Regions from separate parts of the Mesobacillus sp. S13 genome, predicted to be linked through region 3. Evidence: a T-box and tRNA genes for the amino acid it is inferred to sense, from the RefSeq annotation. Region 3 holds a T-box; the other regions hold tRNA genes.

Region 1 (4,346 bases), 2.0 Mb from region 3:
CGAGATGTATTACGAGTATTCCGAGCCAGTCAATAAAGTGGTACCGCATCGAATCCTTGCCCTCAATCGCGGTGAAAAAGAAGATCTGTTAAGGGTATCAATAAAGCCGAAAACAGATGTCATCATGACCTATTTGACGCGCAAGTGGATTACTAAAAATCATTCGATCACAGCTTCTGCAGTAACAGAGGCAATCGAAGATGCATATAAGCGACTGATTCAGCCATCAATCGAACGTGAGATCAGGAACGAACTGACAGAAAAGGCCGAAGAGCAAGCAATTCATATTTTCTCGGAAAACCTCCGAAAATTGCTCTTGCAACCACCTTTAAAAGGGAAGGTGGTCCTGGGAGTTGACCCTGCATTCAGAACAGGCTGCAAGTTGGCTGCTGTAGATGAAACGGGAAAAGTTCTTTCAATCGGCGTCATTTACCCGCATACCTCTGGCTCGAAAAATACGGAAGCTAAGGATAAGTTCGTTAAGGTCCTAAAAGAGTATGACGTAGAAATGGTTGCAATCGGCAACGGTACTGCATCCAGGGAAACGGAACAATTCGTGTCGGATATACTGAAAGAAATGGATAAGGAGATTTACTATCTCATTGTCAATGAAGCGGGTGCCAGTGTCTATTCCGCGTCAGACCTTGCTCGTGAAGAATTTCCTAATTACCAGGTTGAAGAGCGAAGCGCGGTTTCAATTGCCCGACGATTGCAGGACCCACTTGCTGAACTTGTTAAAATCGACCCGAAATCCGTCGGTGTTGGCCAGTATCAGCATGATGTCAGCCAGAAAAAGCTATCTGAATCTCTGACATTCGTTGTTGAGACAGCAGTTAACCAGGTAGGAGTCAATGTAAATACAGCTTCATCTTCTTTATTGCAGTATGTATCTGGCCTTTCCAAAACAGTAGCCAATAACATCGTGAAGAAACGTGAGGAAGAAGGAAAGTTTACTAGCAGGACGCAGCTGAAAAAAATTCCGCGACTTGGAGCCAAAACCTATGAACAGGCAATTGGATTCCTGCGTGTAATTGATGGAAAGGAACCTCTAGATCGAACGGGCATCCACCCGGAAAGTTACGGTGAGGTAAAACAATTACTCGAGAGCCTTGGCTTTAAATCTAAGGATTTAGGGACTCCAGCCTTAAAGGATGCTCTCGCAAAAATCAACATCGACCAAACAGCAGATGAATTAGGAATCGGCAAACTTACACTGAAAGATATTATAGATGCACTTGTAAGACCTGAACGGGACCCGCGTGATGAGCTTCCAGCACCGCTATTGAAAAAGGATGTATTGAAGCTTGAGGATCTGAAAACAGGAATGGAACTTCAAGGTACTGTACGAAATGTGGTAGACTTCGGAGCCTTCGTTGATATCGGGGTAAAACAAGATGGGCTTGTCCATATCTCGAAGCTAAGCAACCGATTCGTAAAACACCCCCTTGATATTGTCTCCGTCGGGGACGTCGTTACTGTTTGGGTGGATAGTGTCGACCAGAAGAAAGGTCGAGTCGCTTTGACAATGCTGAAGCCTGACCAGGCATAATACAAAAGACTGCAGGAGACCCTGCAGTCTTTTAATCATTTGACCCATGTTTCTTTCTATAAAAGTACCAACATTGGTTTAGAAGTTTGATTTGATATCTGTTTTTCTCATAGAAGGCTCGTTTCATTTGATTTTGAAACCAGACAGGCATAGAGCAATACCTCCTTAAGATAATACGTTAAAAGGTAACATTAATATATGCTATAATAGGTTGTCATGTTTCTTTAAAAGGCAGGCGTTTTGCAGATGACTGATCAAGAATTACACGATCTTGTCGTGTTGATTTCCAAGGAATACTTCCAGAAACCATTCCGGCATAAAGCATTCTTCAACCCCAGACTCCGGACAACCGGCGGACGATACATGCTAAGCAGCCACAATATCGAAATTAATAAAAAGTATTTTGAGCAGCTGGGTGAAGCTGAACTCATTGGGATTATCAAACATGAGCTATGCCATTACCACCTTCATATAGAAGGAAAAGGATACAAGCATCGCGATAAAGACTTTAGAGATTTGTTGAAAAAGGTAGATGCCCCGAGATTTTGTTCAGTGCTTCCGGAAGAAAAGAAAAGAAGGGTGAAACAGAAATTCATTTATTATCAGTGCAGCGAATGTAAGTTGATCTATCGCCGCAAAAGATCTATCAATACCTCGAAATATGTGTGTGGAAAATGCCGAGGAAAGCTGATAAAAGTAAAAGAAATGACTGTAGAATAAGGCTTTGTAGGCTTCTAAAAAAGAAATGAAAAACTTATTTAAAACACCCTTGACTTTTAGTGGGCACCTCCCTATAATAGTAAGAGTCGATAAGACAACGGCACAAAAAAATAAAGTTATTCCGCAGTAGCTCAGTGGTAGAGCAACGAGCGATATCATCTCCGATTTTACTGCGAGTTGTACTCATCGAGCCGCTTCTTGGATAAGCGTCCTGAGATGAGGACAGTCGGCTAAGGGTAACTTTTGAAAGAACAAATACTATTTTTCCGCAGTAGCTCAGTGGTAGAGCACTCGGCTGTTAACCGAGCGGTCGTAGGTTCGAATCCTACCTGCGGAGCCATTAATTTTAAAGGTATGGGGAAGTACTCAAGAGGCTGAAGAGGCGCCCCTGCTAAGGGTGTAGGTCGGGTAACCGGCGCGAGGGTTCAAATCCCTCCTTCTCCGCCAGAACCTTTTAATATGGCCCCTTGGTCAAGCGGTTAAGACACCGCCCTTTCACGGCGGTAACACGGGTTCGAATCCCGTAGGGGTCACCATTTTAAAACATATGATATTTCCTCTGGTCCCGTGGTGTAGCGGTTAACATGCCTGCCTGTCACGCAGGAGATCGCCGGTTCGATCCCGGTCGGGACCGCCATTTTTATTGGGCTATAGCCAAGCGGTAAGGCAACGGACTTTGACTCCGTCATGCGTTGGTTCGAATCCAGCTAGCCCAGCCATTTTTTGAGCCATTAGCTCAGTCGGTAGAGCATCTGACTTTTAATCAGAGGGTCGAAGGTTCGAGTCCTTCATGGCTCACCATGATATTTTCGCACTAGCGAAATAATCTTCCTTAATTCGCTCCAGCGAAAAAAGGAACAATGTGAATATGCGGGTGTGGCGGAATTGGCAGACGCACCAGACTTAGGATCTGGCGCCGCAAGGCGTGGGGGTTCGACTCCCTTCACCCGCACCATTAATTACCTGTTGATTAATGTGCTTGAATCAGTTAAGATTTAAACCTGTCATGTTATGCGGTCGTGGCGGAATGGCAGACGCGCTAGGTTGAGGGCCTAGTGGGGGCAACCCCGTGGAGGTTCAAGTCCTCTCGGCCGCACCAAAAAAGTTATTGACATCCTTTATCGGGTGTGATAATATATAAAAGTTGCTATCAATACTATATGCGCCCGTAGCTCAATTGGATAGAGCGTCTGACTACGGATCAGAAGGTTATGGGTTCGACTCCTTTCGGGCGCGCCATTATTTTTCTTCAATAACGGGGAGTAGCTCAGCTTGGTAGAGCACTTGGTTTGGGACCAAGGGGTCGCAGGTTCGAATCCTGTCTTCCCGACCATTCAGCAATTCAACTTTATATGCGGGTGTAGTTTAGTGGTAAAACCTCAGCCTTCCAAGCTGATGATGAGAGTTCGATTCTCTTCACCCGCTCCAATTTCATTGCTCTTTGAAAACTAAACAAACAAGCGTCAACAAACAATAAATTATCATGGCTTCTATTATAGAAGAACATGAGCCAACGTTTTAACTTTATGAGCTAACTCATAACTCTTTCTTGGAGAGTTTGATCCTGGCTCAGGACGAACGCTGGCGGCGTGCCTAATACATGCAAGTCGAGCGGATCTTCATTAGCTTGCTTTTGAAGATCAGCGGCGGACGGGTGAGTAACACGTGGGCAACCTGCCTGTAAGACTGGGATAACTTCGGGAAACCGGAGCTAATACCGGATAATCCTTTCCCTCACATGAGGGAAAGCTGAAAGACGGTTTCGGCTGTCACTTACAGATGGGCCCGCGGCGCATTAGCTAGTTGGTGAGGTAACGGCTCACCAAGGCAACGATGCGTAGCCGACCTGAGAGGGTGATCGGCCACACTGGGACTGAGACACGGCCCAGACTCCTACGGGAGGCAGCAGTAGGGAATCTTCCGCAATGGACGAAAGTCTGACGGAGCAACGCCGCGTGAGCGATGAAGGCCTTCGGGTCGTAAAGCTCTGTTGTCAGGGAAGAACAAGTACCGGAGTAACTGCCGGTACCTTGACGGTACCTGACCAGAAAGCCACGGCTAACTACGTGCCAGCAGC
Region 2 (4,346 bases), 2.0 Mb from region 3:
TCTGAATAGGGCGAATGAGTATGTGGTCGTAGACCCGAAACCAGGTGATCTACCCATGTCCAGGGTGAAGGTTGGGTAACACCAACTGGAGGCCCGAACCCACGCACGTTGAAAAGTGCGGGGATGAGGTGTGGGTAGCGGAGAAATTCCAATCGAACTTGGAGATAGCTGGTTCTCTCCGAAATAGCTTTAGGGCTAGCCTCACGTTGTAAGAGTCTTGGAGGTAGAGCACTGTTTGGACTAGGGGCCCTCATCGGGTTACCGAATTCAGACAAACTCCGAATGCCAAAGACTTATCCGTGGGAGTCAGACTGCGAGTGATAAGATCCGTAGTCAAAAGGGAAACAGCCCAGACCACCAGCTAAGGTCCCAAAGTATACGTTAAGTGGAAAAGGATGTGGAGTTGCTTAGACAACCAGGATGTTGGCTTAGAAGCAGCCACCATTTAAAGAGTGCGTAATAGCTCACTGGTCGAGTGACTCTGCGCCGAAAATGTACCGGGGCTAAACGTATCACCGAAGCTGTGGATTGACATCTTAGATGTCAGTGGTAGGAGAGCGTTCTAAGGGCGTTGAAGTCAGACCGTAAGGACTGGTGGAGCGCTTAGAAGTGAGAATGCCGGTATGAGTAGCGAAAGATGGGTGAGAATCCCATCCACCGAATGCCTAAGGTTTCCTGAGGAAGGCTCGTCCTCTCAGGGTTAGTCGGGACCTAAGCCGAGGCCGAAAGGCGTAGGCGATGGACAACAGGTTGATATTCCTGTACCACCTCTTTATCGTTTGAGCGACGGGGGGACGCAGGAGGATAGGGTAAGCGCGCTGTTGGATATGCGCGTCTAAGCAGTTAGGCTGCAAGTGAGGCAAATCCCGCTTGCGTGAAGGCTGAGCTGTGACAGCGAGGGAAATATAGTACCGAAGTTCCTGATTCCACACTGCCAAGAAAAGCCTCTAGCGAGATAAAAGGTGCCCGTACCGCAAACCGACACAGGTAGGCGAGGAGAGAATCCTAAGGTGAGCGAGAGAACTCTCGTTAAGGAACTCGGCAAAATGACCCCGTAACTTCGGGAGAAGGGGTGCTCATTTGGGTGAATAGCCCGGATGAGCCGCAGTGAATAGGCCCAGGCGACTGTTTAGCAAAAACACAGGTCTCTGCGAAGCCGCAAGGCGAAGTATAGGGGCTGACGCCTGCCCGGTGCTGGAAGGTTAAGAGGAGGGGTTAGCTCACGCGAAGCTCTGAATCGAAGCCCCAGTAAACGGCGGCCGTAACTATAACGGTCCTAAGGTAGCGAAATTCCTTGTCGGGTAAGTTCCGACCCGCACGAAAGGCGTAACGATCTGGGCACTGTCTCAACGAGAGACTCGGTGAAATTATAGTACCTGTGAAGATGCAGGTTACCCGCGACAGGACGGAAAGACCCCGTGGAGCTTTACTGTAGCCTGATATTGAATTTTGGTACAGCTTGTACAGGATAGGTAGGAGCCTGAGAAACCGGAGCGCCAGCTTCGGTGGAGGCGTCGGTGGGATACTACCCTGGCTGTATTGAAATTCTAACCCACGCCCCTGATCGGGGCGGGAGACAGTGTCAGGTGGGCAGTTTGACTGGGGCGGTCGCCTCCTAAAGAGTAACGGAGGCGCCCAAAGGTTCCCTCAGAATGGTTGGAAATCATTCGCAGAGTGTAAAGGCACAAGGGAGCTTGACTGCGAGACCTACAAGTCGAGCAGGGACGAAAGTCGGGCTTAGTGATCCGGTGGTTCCGCATGGAAGGGCCATCGCTCAACGGATAAAAGCTACCCCGGGGATAACAGGCTTATCTCCCCCAAGAGTCCACATCGACGGGGAGGTTTGGCACCTCGATGTCGGCTCATCGCATCCTGGGGCTGTAGTCGGTCCCAAGGGTTGGGCTGTTCGCCCATTAAAGCGGTACGCGAGCTGGGTTCAGAACGTCGTGAGACAGTTCGGTCCCTATCCGTCGTGGGCGCAGGAAATTTGAGAGGAGCTGTCCTTAGTACGAGAGGACCGGGATGGACGCACCGCTGGTGTACCAGTTGTCTTGCCAAAGGCATCGCTGGGTAGCTATGTGCGGACGGGATAAGTGCTGAAAGCATCTAAGCATGAAGCCCCCCTCAAGATGAGATTTCCCATAGCGCAAGCTAGTAAGAACCCTGAAAGATGATCAGGTTGATAGGTCAGAGGTGGAAGCGCGGTGACGTGTGGAGCTGACTGATACTAATCGTTCGAGGACTTAACCAAATAGATCATTCGTTTTTCTTGAAATTCTTCTTACACATTATCTAGTTTTGAGGGAATAAATTTTTTGCGACAGCAAAAAAAATTACCTCTTGAAAAATGCATAAAAGGCAGTATAATAAATATTGTCCTTAAAAATTGTCTGGTGGCGATGGCGAGAAGGTCACACCCGTTCCCATACCGAACACGGAAGTTAAGCTTCTCAGCGCCGATGGTAGTTGGGGGTTTCCCCCTGTGAGAGTAGGACGCCGCCGGGCGATGATGCATGATCATCTTAGATTACTCTAAGATGTGGTATTCGAATCATCTGCAAGAGTTATGAAAATTATCATTATTCCGCAGTAGCTCAGTGGTAGAGCACTCGGCTGTTAACCGAGCGGTCGTAGGTTCGAATCCTACCTGCGGAGCCATTATCTCTAAATGACGAAAGTCGTTTGAGCTGGCAGCAACATGCTTCCATAGCTCAGCAGGTAGAGCACTTCCATGGTAAGGAAGAGGTCAGCGGTTCGAGCCCGCTTGGAAGCTCTGAATATATTATTATATGGCCCCTTGGTCAAGCGGTTAAGACACCGCCCTTTCACGGCGGTAACACGGGTTCGAATCCCGTAGGGGTCACCAAATGGAGGATTAGCTCAGCTGGGAGAGCATCTGCCTTACAAGCAGAGGGTCGGCGGTTCGATCCCGTCATCCTCCACCATTTATTATTAACCATGCCGGTGTAGCTCAATTGGTAGAGCAACTGACTTGTAATCAGTAGGTTGGGGGTTCAAGTCCTCTTGCCGGCACCTTCTTTCTAAATTACCTGAATAAATTTCAGTGAAAAGATGCGAAAAATCCCGAAAAGGATTATAAGCATGTATTAGTTTTAGGAAGCTTTATTATGTGGAGGGGTAGCGAAGTGGCTAAACGCGGCGGACTGTAAATCCGCTCCCTCAGGGTTCGGCGGTTCGAATCCGTCCCCCTCCACCATTTTAATACATATTAAAATTGGACAAGCTACTAATGTCCTTTTTATTTTTTCATTGGGCTATAGCCAAGCGGTAAGGCAACGGACTTTGACTCCGTCATGCGTTGGTTCGAATCCAGCTAGCCCAGCCATTTTTTTGAGCCATTAGCTCAGTCGGTAGAGCATCTGACTTTTAATCAGAGGGTCGAAGGTTCGAGTCCTTCATGGCTCACTCATGTTAAGACCCCTAAGAATGAACTTGTACTTTATTTTTAGGGGTCTTATCTATATAATAAAAACATGCGGAAGTAGTTCAGTGGTAGAATACAACCTTGCCAAGGTTGGGGTCGCGGGTTCGAATCCCGTCTTCCGCTCCAAAATGGGGCCTTAGCTCAGCTGGGAGAGCGCCTGCCTTGCACGCAGGAGGTCAGCGGTTCGATCCCGCTAGGCTCCACCATCACACTACATAAATACCATTTCAGTCATAAATCCAATTGGATTTATGGCTTTTTTTATTTTTCAATCGATAGAGTTTGGTGAGGGTTTAAGCTATAAGAGAGCATGGTTATAGCCATACTTTTAGGAGTTGGGGCTCAAGTACGAGCAGTTATTGTGACAGCTTTTTAGGAGAAGAGGCCAAAGCTGTCAAGAAAGAGCGGTTATTATGACAGATTTTAGGTAATGGAGTTCAAAGCTGTCAAGAAAACGGAATTATTGTGACAGCTTTCAAGGTGTAGAGCCCAAAGCCGTCAAGAAAGCGGAGTTATTATGACAGGTTTCAGGTTATGGAGCTCAAAGCTGTCAAGAAAGTGCAGTTATTATGACAGGTTTCATGGAGTAGAATTCAAAGCTGTCAAGAAAGTGAGGTTATTATGACAGGTTTCAAGATGTAGAGCTCAAAGCTGTCAAGAAAGTGCAGTTATTATGACAGGTTTCAAGGTGTAGAGCTCAAAGTTGTCAAGAAAGTGCAGTTATTACGACAGGTTTCTGGGTGTAAAGGCCTAAAGCTGTCAAGAATCCACATTGCAGTGCATGTGCTTTTTTTTCAACAATCAGTGATTTAGCCGCACGTCATCAGGCGGGAACTTCACTGCTCCTTCTCGCACTAGCTGTTCAAATCCTCCCTTATTATGGTTTTACGGATACTTCAAT
Region 3 (4,346 bases):
ACCAGGTATTTGGAGACCTTCGTGATAAAATCGTCCCGCTCGTTCAGCAGATTTCCAGTTCAACAGATAAGCCTGAAACTGAATTCCTGTTCAAGCATTTCCCTAAAGAAAAGCAGCGTGCATTCAGTCTTGAAATCCTAAAACAAATGGGCTATGACTTTGATGCTGGCCGTCTCGATGAAACGGTCCACCCATTTGCAATGGGACTTAACCCTGGGGATGTAAGGGTTACGACGAAATACGATGAATCAGACTTCAGGACAGCTGTTTTCGGTACAATCCATGAGGGCGGCCACGCTCTATATGAACAAAATATTTCAGAAGAGCTAGTCGGAACTCCTATGAGTTCAGGAACTTCAATGGGAATCCATGAATCCCAGTCACTTTTCTACGAGAACTTTGTCGGCCGCAACTACTCCTTCTGGAAAAACAACTACAGCCTGCTGCAGGAGTATTCAGATGGACAGTTTTCAGGCGTGGAAGTAGAGGATTTCTATCGGGCTGTCAATGAGTCCAAGCCAAGTTTGATCAGGATCGAGGCAGATGAGCTAACATATCCGCTGCATGTAATGGTCCGATACGAGATTGAAAAAGGCTTATTCAATGATGAAATAGAAGTAAAAGATCTTCCGCAGATCTGGAATGACAAATATGAACAGTATCTTGGCATCAGGCCGGAAAATGATGCACAGGGTGTCCTTCAGGATGTACATTGGGCTGGAGGCAGCTTTGGTTACTTCCCATCCTACGCTTTAGGCTATATGTATGCAGCGCAGTTTAAGGATGCCATGCTCAAAGACTTGCCTGACTATGAGGAACTCCTGGAACAAGGGAATCTTAAGCCAATTAAAGAATGGATGACTGAGAAAGTCCACAAGCATGGAAAAATGAAAAAACCACTTGAAATTTTGACTGATGTAACTGGTGAGGGACTCAATGCCCAGTACTTAGTGGATTATTTATACGAGAAATACAATAAAGTATACCAGATGGTCTAGTAAGATCCTATTTTTATAAAAAAAGATGGCAGTCTTCCTGCCATCTTTTCTGTGTGGTGAATGTATGTCCGGGAAATTACCATATTTAATGATTGCCTTTGCTGCGGCGATGTGGGGGCTTATCGGCTTTTTTGTAAAAGGCCTTACGAATGCTGGATTCACGGCGATGGAGATTGTGGCAATCAGAGTGATGGCTGCTGCCATTATTTTGATTTTGGTGGGAATGGCTTTTTATCGAAGTCATTTAAAAATCAGGGTGAAAGACTTGTATCTTTTTGTGGGTACAGGGATTTTAAGCATTGTGTTTTTTAATTGGTCTTATTTTACGGCAATCAACCTGATGAACATCCCGATTGCAGTAGCTTTACTCTATACTTCTCCGGCTTTTGTTGCGGTTTTATCCTTTCTTTTCCTGAAAGAAAGCATTAACAGGAAGAAGCTGTTTGCGATTGTCATGACCGTCATTGGCTGTACACTTGCCGCAGGCATTACAGGGCAGGGGGGAATGTCGTTTTCTGCCTCCAGTATGCTTATTGGCTTAGGGGCAGGCTTCGGCTACGCTCTTTACAGTATATTTGGCAAGATCGCATTAAGGCGCTACCATCCTTTTACGGTCACATTGTATACATTTCTGGTAGCTTCGGCTGCCCTCGTTCCGACAACTGGCATTTTCAGCAAAACGGATGTCCTTTTTGCTGGGGATGTGTGGCTTTATGCAATTGGATTAGGGGTTTTTCCAACTGTGGTTGCCTATTTTGCTTACTCCTGGGGCCTTGAAAGGACGGAAAGCAGTACTGCGGCAGTAGTTGCTACACTAGAACCTGTCATTGCCACCATGCTGGGAATACTGGTGTATGGTGACAGGCTGGGAAGTCTTCAGTTGCTCGGATCCTCATTGATTATCCTATCTGTAATATCTATTAATATCTCATTTCCGAGCAGGAAGCATACAAAGCACTTCACTGTGTGATTCAGTCTCTTTTGTAGTGGGGAAACGAACAAGCATAATAATGTAGCAATTAACAGAGAAAGGAGCCTGGTTCAAAACCAAGCTTCTTTTTATTGTTCTATTGAAAGTGCTTTTAGTTAGGCTCAGTTATCAATCAATGATAATTTCCGAGTACGTATGGGAATTCATAAGCGGAGAATTTCCGGCTATTGTATACGAAGGAAGCTTTGAAGCAGAAATAGGCGGATGTATTCCGGTTAACTGCTGAAAAAATGAAAAAATCAAACGATTTGGATTAAATAACCGGAAATACGCCCCTTATTTTTATGGAAATAAGCCTCGTTTTCGATTTAAGCGGAATTTTTCCTGTTATTTATCAACAATGTGAAATCAACATTCAGTTATAACATAATTTTAGTTAAAGAAAATTGTGTCACTTGAGATTGTACATAATGATTTTGAGGATAAGTGTTAATAAATTGGAGGGCAACTAGACAAAAGATTATGTTTTGTGATAAATTATTACAGTAAAAATCCTTTTGATAACTACATATTTTTAAATCGATGAAAAGGAAAGTAGTTTTTGCTATATTCGATAGCGAGCCGGGGACGGTGGAAGCCTGGCGATGAAGCATAAATGAAGAACACCTTTGAGTTCTAACCGAAAGGGATATCCGTGAGTAGGCTTAGACGTTTCCAGCACGTTACAGACTGGGATAGCAGTAGTAAAGTTGGTCATTTTATGACAATTTGGGTGGTACCGCGGAAGTTCAGCCTTTCGTCCCTTTTTTGGGGATAGGAGGCTTTTTTTATTGCAAAAATTACCCTGAGGAGGTTAATTATGATTAAGACCGTAGTAAAAGATTTATACAGAAACCAAGAAAATTTTAAAGACCAAACTGTTCAAATTACAGGATGGATCCGTACTCTTCGTGATTCCAAAACCATTGGCTTTATGGAGTTAAACGATGGAACTTTCTTTAAGAGTGTACAAGTTGTTTTTGAAGATACCCTTGATAACTTCAAAGAAGTTACAAAGTTGCCTATTAGCTCTTCTGTTTTAGTAGAAGGTGAATATGTACCAACTCCTGACATGAAACAGCCTTTTGAAATCAAAGCGACTAAAATTGTAGTCGAGGGATTGTCGGATACCGATTATCCTATACAAAAAAAGAGACATACCCTTGAATATTTGAGAACAATCGCTCACTTACGTCCGAGAGCAAACGCCTTCTCAGCCGTTTTTAGAGTAAGATCTCTTGCATCTTATGCCCTACACAAATTCTTCCAAGACAAAGGATTTGTCCATGTACATACACCGATTATTACTGGAAGCGACACTGAAGGTGCCGGGGAAATGTTTCGTGTGACATCAATGGACATGAACAAGCTTCTAAAAACTGAGGACGGAAAAGTGGATGAAAGTGCAGATTTCTTCGGCAAAGAGACCAACTTGACCGTGAGCGGTCAACTGAATGCGGAAAGCTTTGCGCTAGCTTTCCGTAATGTGTATACCTTTGGTCCAACATTCAGGGCAGAAAATTCAAATACGGCAAGACATGCTGCGGAATTCTGGATGGTCGAGCCGGAAGTTGCCTTTGCAGAATTACCTGATATCATGGACCTTGGAGAAGAAATGGTCAAGTATGTCATTGATTATGTTTTTGAACATGCACCAGAAGAAATGGCCTTCTTCAATAGCTTTATTGATAAAACACTTATCGAAAGATTGCAGAATGCATTAGAATCCGATTTCGGGCGAGTTACTTATAGCGAAGCAGTTGAATTACTAAAGAACTCAGGCAAGGAATTTGAATACCCAGTTGAATGGGGTACAGATTTGCAAACCGAACATGAGCGTTACCTTAGTGAGGAAATTTACAAGCGTCCTGTCTTCGTAACCGACTATCCGAAAGACATCAAGGCATTTTATATGCGAGCGAATGAGGATGGCAAGACAGTTGCCGCAACTGACCTTTTAGTCCCTGGAATTGGCGAGTTAATTGGGGGAAGTCAGCGTGAGGAAAGAGAAGAAGTCCTCGCAGAACGAATTAAAGAACTTGGTATGTCTGAAGAAGACTACTGGTGGTATCTTGAGCTTAGAAAATACGGCAGCACTAAGCATTCTGGCTACGGAATCGGATTCGAACGACTTGTTATGTATCTAACAGGGATGAAGAACATCCGCGATGTCATTCCATTCCCTCGTACACCAGGAAACGCAGATTTTTAATTAAATACTTGTAAAAAAATAGGATGCCTATGCATCCTATTTTTTTAGGATCAATACTGTATAACAATAAAAAACAGGGTGTGAAACCTTTTTTGATTTCATACCCTGTTTTGGTTATTTTTTGCTTCTATACTTAAGAAGAAAGCTTTTAGAAGAACTTATATCC
Region 4 (4,346 bases), 740 kb from region 3:
ATTTCTTCCGCTTTTAAAACTTTTTTATTTATAACGCCTGAACCGCCAAAGTCTGTAGCATCACTGTTCAGAATTTCCCGATACTCACCATTCTTTGGGACACCAATTCGATAGTCGCTATATGTTTTTTCAGTAAAATTGCAAACAATGACCAGAAGTTCTTCAGGATTCCTTCCTTTCCGGATAAATGAAAAAATTGACTGATCCCTGTTATCCGCATCGATCCAATCGAATCCTTCATAGCTCTGGTCGACCTCATACAGAGGCTTTGACCTTTTATACAATTTGATTAGTTCCTTATTGTAAAGGTCCATCTTTTCATGCATTTCATAATCGAGGAGATTCCAGTCAAGCTGTTCCTTGTCTTTCCATTCCGAAAACTGTCCAAATTCGGTCCCCATGAATGTCAGCTTCTTGCCGGGATGCGCAACCATGAAGCCAAGTAAAAGCCTGAGCTGAGCAAACTTTTGCCAGTAATCTCCCGGCATCTTGTCAAGAAGCGATTTCTTCCCGTGAACAACCTCATCATGTGAAAACGGCAGGACAAAGTTCTCTGAGAAAGCATAAAGCAGCGAGAAGGTAACCTTCTCATGTATATGCTTCCTGTTATGGGATTCTTCCTCCATATACTTCAAAGTGTCATTCATCCAGCCCATATTCCACTTGTATGTAAATCCAAGACCGCCATACTCGACAGGCCCTGTCACCTGAGGCCAGTCAGTCGAATCTTCCGCAATCATCATTGCTCCTGGTTCATACTCCTTGACTGCTTTGTTGAGCTTTTTTAAAAAATCTACTCCAAACTGGTTCGCTGCCTGGATTGAGTTAGGCCAATAAATGATATTGGCCACCGCATCCACCCTAAAGCCATCAATATGATATTTTTCTAGCCAGAAAAGTGCACTAGAAATCAGGAAACTCTGGACCTCATTTTTACCTAGGTCGAAATTAGCGGTTCCCCAAACATGGTTCTCCCGATCATTCTCTCGCTGATATTCATACACATAGCTGCCATCAAATTGATACAGCCCGTGAGCATCCTTGCAAAAATGACCCGGAATCCAATCCAGGATGACCCCAATGCCGTTTTGGTGGCACTTATCAACGAAGTACATGAAATCATGAGGTGCTCCATATCGGCTCGTAACCGAAAAATAACCAGTAGATTGATAGCCCCAGGAGATGTCGAGCGGATGCTCAGTTAGAGGCAATAATTCTATATGTGTGTATCCGTGAGAAAGAATATATGGAATCAACTCATCAACAAGCTCACGATATGTAAGGAACTTTCCATCCTCATGCTTCTTCCAAGAACCCACATGCAGTTCATAGATGAACATCGGCTCACCGAGTGTGCTCCTCTTTTCACGTTTTTGCAGCCATTTCTGATCATTCCATTTGTAGCCATCCAATGAGTAGACAATAGATGCTGTATTCGGCCTTACTTCCGAAAAAAATGCATAAGGGTCAGATTTGAGCAACCGCTCACCCGACGCAGTCACAATCTCATATTTATAAATGGCACCAGTCAGATCTCCTTCGAGAGAGAGCTGCCAGACCCCCTCCTGATTGACTTTATGAAACTCATATCCGTCTGCAACCCAATGATTAAAATCGCCCGCAAGCCTCACGTGCATCGCCTTCGGAGCCCACACACAAAATCGAGTATATGTTCCAGTTTCCGTTTTCATGACATGTGCTCCAAATAAATTGTGACTCTGGAACAGATTCCCTTCATGAAACAGATGCAATTCAAACTCTGTAGGATTGATCACCATTGCCGTCCACCTGCCTTTGTAAAAACTAAAAAACTGCCTATTTCAGTAGTATTCTAGTTACCAGAAGGAATTCCTTGTAAACATTTTTTTAATATTTCGACAATAACACTCAAGAATACGCTCCATTCGACAAACACACATAAATGACAGCGCTTCAATGTACTAAATCTTCCAATTACGCGAATTTTGGAGAACGAAAGTTAAAAATGAATAATGATTCATTAGAAAGATTTGTTGAATTTATTAGGTTTGATAGAGGGAACAGGAGAAAAAATGTTATTGATTGATAACGTTTTCATATTATTGAGGAAGTGACTATAGTTGTTTGAGTTGTTTGAGTTGTTTGAGTTGTTTGAGTTGTTTGAGTTGTTTGAGGTTGTAACTAATATGGATCTAGCAGTACAGATTGGGGCATGGATAGCTAGGTGGATCATTTGATTGGATGTTAAGATATGCTTATTGTATGGCTTGATTCTCGCTTCTTCAGCCATTAGACAAATCACTTTCAATGCTTTATATATGTTACGAGTTCTTCCCTTTCTATCCTGGACCGGGCACTTATCTCTTTATGTTACCGGTTTTGACCATGGACCTCCTAACCGGGCATATATCTACTCTTTATGTTACCGGTCTTGACCCTGGACCTTATAACCGGGCACATATCTCTTCTTTATGTTACCGGTTTTGACCATGGACCTCCTAACCGGGCACATATCTCTTCTTTATGTTACCGGTTTTGACCATGGACCTCCTAACCGGGCACATATCTCTTCTTTATGTTACCGGTTTTGGCCGTGGACCTTATAACCGGGCACATATCTCTTCTTTATGTTACCGGTTTTGACCGTGGACCTTATAACCGGGCACATATCTCTTCTTTATGTTACCGGTTTTGACCGTGGACCTCATCACCAGGCACATATCTCTTCTGTTTGTTACTAATTTTTGCTTATACCTCTGAACGGGCAATGATATACTAGTTCCTTCTTGAATATTTTACCTTCTTTTTAGTCTAGGCTGCTTGATGTATTGATCAAATAGCCATTTAAAAGTACCTTTGAATCAATTACCTGGCTTCCTAGATTATATGGACATAAAAAAAAGCTGTTAGCAAATTTGCTAACAGCTTTCCTTATGACCCCTACGGGATTCGAACCCGTGTTACCGCCGTGAAAGGGCGGTGTCTTAACCGCTTGACCAAGGGGCCTTATGGCGGAGAAGGAGGGATTTGAACCCTCGCGCCGGTTACCCGACCTACACCCTTAGCAGGGGCGCCTCTTCAGCCTCTTGAGTACTTCCCCATAAAAATGGCTCCGCAGGTAGGATTCGAACCTACGACCGCTCGGTTAACAGCCGAGTGCTCTACCACTGAGCTACTGCGGAATAATATAAAAAATGGGCCTAAGTGGACTCGAACCACCGACCTCACGCTTATCAGGCGTGCGCTCTAACCAGCTGAGCTATAGGCCCTTATGGAGCGGGTGAAGAGAATCGAACTCTCATCATCAGCTTGGAAGGCTGAGGTTTTACCACTAAACTACACCCGCATATAAAAAAGGGGCGACTGATGGGAATCGAACCCACGAATGTCGGAACCACAATCCGATGCGTTAACCACTTCGCCACAATCGCCATATCTATAATTGTATATCCATTTTAAATTAAATAAGGTGGCTCAGGACGGAATCGAACCGCCGACACAAGGATTTTCAGTCCTTTGCTCTACCGACTGAGCTACTGAGCCACTATAATATTGCATCTCAAACTTTTACTTATTTAGGGCCTTTGCTCGAATGACATTCGGTCTTTCTCGCAGATTGCCGCAGAAGCTTATTCAGGAAGTGAGCAATCTGCTCTACCGACTGAACTACTAAGCAAAAAAAATAAAAATGGCGGTCCCGACCGGGATCGAACCGGCGATCTCCTGCGTGACAGGCAGGCATGTTAACCGCTACACCACGGGACCAGATTGCGGGGGCAGGATTTGAACCTGCGACCTTCGGGTTATGAGCCCGACGAGCTACCGGACTGCTCCACCCCGCGACGATATTAATTAAATTATGGAGGAGGTAGAGGGATTCGAACCCCCGCGCGGTGTTACCCGCCTGTCGGTTTTCAAGACCGATCCCTTCAGCCAGACTTGGGTATACCTCCGTATGAAAATCAAGTAAAATGGTGGACCTTGTAGGACTCGAACCTACGACCGGACGGTTATGAGCCGTCTGCTCTAACCAGCTGAGCTAAAGGTCCAGGATATCCTAGATTGAATAGGTTCAACCAGATTAAAATTGGTAGCGGCGGAGGGGATCGAACCCCCGACCTTACGGGTATGAACCGTACGCTCTAGCCAGCTGAGCTACACCGCCAAATTATTATTGTAAGTTATATGGTGGAGCCTAGCGGGATCGAACCGCTGACCTCCTGCGTGCAAGGCAGGCGCTCTCCCAGCTGAGCTAAGGCCCCATATAATATAAGTAGCATGGTCGGGAAGACAGGATTCGAACCTGCGACCCCTTGGTCCCAAACCAAGTGCTCTACCAAGCTGAGCTACTCCCCGATAAAGAGAAA

What was found. The T-box of region 3 lies ahead of asnS (asparagine--tRNA ligase). A T-box ahead of a tRNA ligase gene usually reads a tRNA of that ligase, here a tRNA-Asn.
Region 1: it encodes a tRNA-Asn, which carries the amino acid that the T-box ahead of asnS (asparagine--tRNA ligase) is inferred to sense. The anticodon was not compared.
Region 2: it encodes a tRNA-Asn, which carries the amino acid that the T-box ahead of asnS (asparagine--tRNA ligase) is inferred to sense. The anticodon was not compared.
Region 4: it encodes a tRNA-Asn, which carries the amino acid that the T-box ahead of asnS (asparagine--tRNA ligase) is inferred to sense. The anticodon was not compared.

What each region holds. Positions count from the first base shown of each region.
Region 1 is NZ_CP084622.1:235,000-239,345, forward strand. It holds gene LGO15_RS01290 (Tex family protein) at 1-1,549, shown strand, start outside; gene cmpA (cortex morphogenetic protein CmpA) at 1,581-1,700, opposite strand; gene LGO15_RS01300 (SprT family protein) at 1,796-2,269, shown strand; tRNA gene LGO15_RS01305 (tRNA-Asn) at 2,535-2,609, shown strand; tRNA gene LGO15_RS01310 (tRNA-Ser) at 2,626-2,716, shown strand; tRNA gene LGO15_RS01315 (tRNA-Glu) at 2,731-2,805, shown strand; tRNA gene LGO15_RS01320 (tRNA-Asp) at 2,831-2,906, shown strand; tRNA gene LGO15_RS01325 (tRNA-Gln) at 2,914-2,988, shown strand; tRNA gene LGO15_RS01330 (tRNA-Lys) at 2,995-3,070, shown strand; tRNA gene LGO15_RS01335 (tRNA-Leu) at 3,140-3,224, shown strand; tRNA gene LGO15_RS01340 (tRNA-Leu) at 3,283-3,368, shown strand; tRNA gene LGO15_RS01345 (tRNA-Arg) at 3,432-3,508, shown strand; tRNA gene LGO15_RS01350 (tRNA-Pro) at 3,526-3,602, shown strand; tRNA gene LGO15_RS01355 (tRNA-Gly) at 3,624-3,697, shown strand; rRNA gene LGO15_RS01360 (16S ribosomal RNA) at 3,816-4,346, shown strand, end outside.
Region 2 is NZ_CP084622.1:178,461-182,806, forward strand. It holds rRNA gene LGO15_RS00980 (23S ribosomal RNA) at 1-2,251, shown strand, start outside; rRNA gene rrf (5S ribosomal RNA) at 2,390-2,505, shown strand; tRNA gene LGO15_RS00990 (tRNA-Asn) at 2,584-2,658, shown strand; tRNA gene LGO15_RS00995 (tRNA-Thr) at 2,701-2,773, shown strand; tRNA gene LGO15_RS01000 (tRNA-Glu) at 2,792-2,866, shown strand; tRNA gene LGO15_RS01005 (tRNA-Val) at 2,870-2,945, shown strand; tRNA gene LGO15_RS01010 (tRNA-Thr) at 2,961-3,033, shown strand; tRNA gene LGO15_RS01015 (tRNA-Tyr) at 3,133-3,217, shown strand; tRNA gene LGO15_RS01020 (tRNA-Gln) at 3,272-3,346, shown strand; tRNA gene LGO15_RS01025 (tRNA-Lys) at 3,354-3,426, shown strand; tRNA gene LGO15_RS01030 (tRNA-Gly) at 3,497-3,571, shown strand; tRNA gene LGO15_RS01035 (tRNA-Ala) at 3,576-3,651, shown strand.
Region 3 is NZ_CP084622.1:3,021,272-3,025,617, reverse strand. It holds gene LGO15_RS15470 (carboxypeptidase M32) at 1-998, shown strand, start outside; gene LGO15_RS15465 (DMT family transporter) at 1,063-1,968, shown strand; T-box leader at 2,503-2,736, shown strand; gene asnS (asparagine--tRNA ligase) at 2,789-4,180, shown strand; gene LGO15_RS15455 (b(o/a)3-type cytochrome-c oxidase subunit 1) at 4,329-4,346, opposite strand, start outside.
Region 4 is NZ_CP084622.1:3,757,798-3,762,143, forward strand. It holds gene glgB (1,4-alpha-glucan branching protein GlgB) at 1-1,778, opposite strand, end outside; tRNA gene LGO15_RS19160 (tRNA-Glu) at 2,914-2,985, opposite strand; tRNA gene LGO15_RS19165 (tRNA-Ser) at 2,989-3,079, opposite strand; tRNA gene LGO15_RS19170 (tRNA-Asn) at 3,087-3,161, opposite strand; tRNA gene LGO15_RS19175 (tRNA-Ile) at 3,175-3,248, opposite strand; tRNA gene LGO15_RS19180 (tRNA-Gly) at 3,252-3,325, opposite strand; tRNA gene LGO15_RS19185 (tRNA-His) at 3,338-3,410, opposite strand; tRNA gene LGO15_RS19190 (tRNA-Phe) at 3,450-3,522, opposite strand; tRNA gene LGO15_RS19195 (tRNA-Asp) at 3,669-3,744, opposite strand; tRNA gene LGO15_RS19200 (tRNA-Met) at 3,748-3,821, opposite strand; tRNA gene LGO15_RS19205 (tRNA-Ser) at 3,840-3,932, opposite strand; tRNA gene LGO15_RS19210 (tRNA-Ile) at 3,952-4,028, opposite strand; tRNA gene LGO15_RS19215 (tRNA-Met) at 4,068-4,144, opposite strand; tRNA gene LGO15_RS19220 (tRNA-Ala) at 4,166-4,241, opposite strand; tRNA gene LGO15_RS19225 (tRNA-Pro) at 4,259-4,335, opposite strand.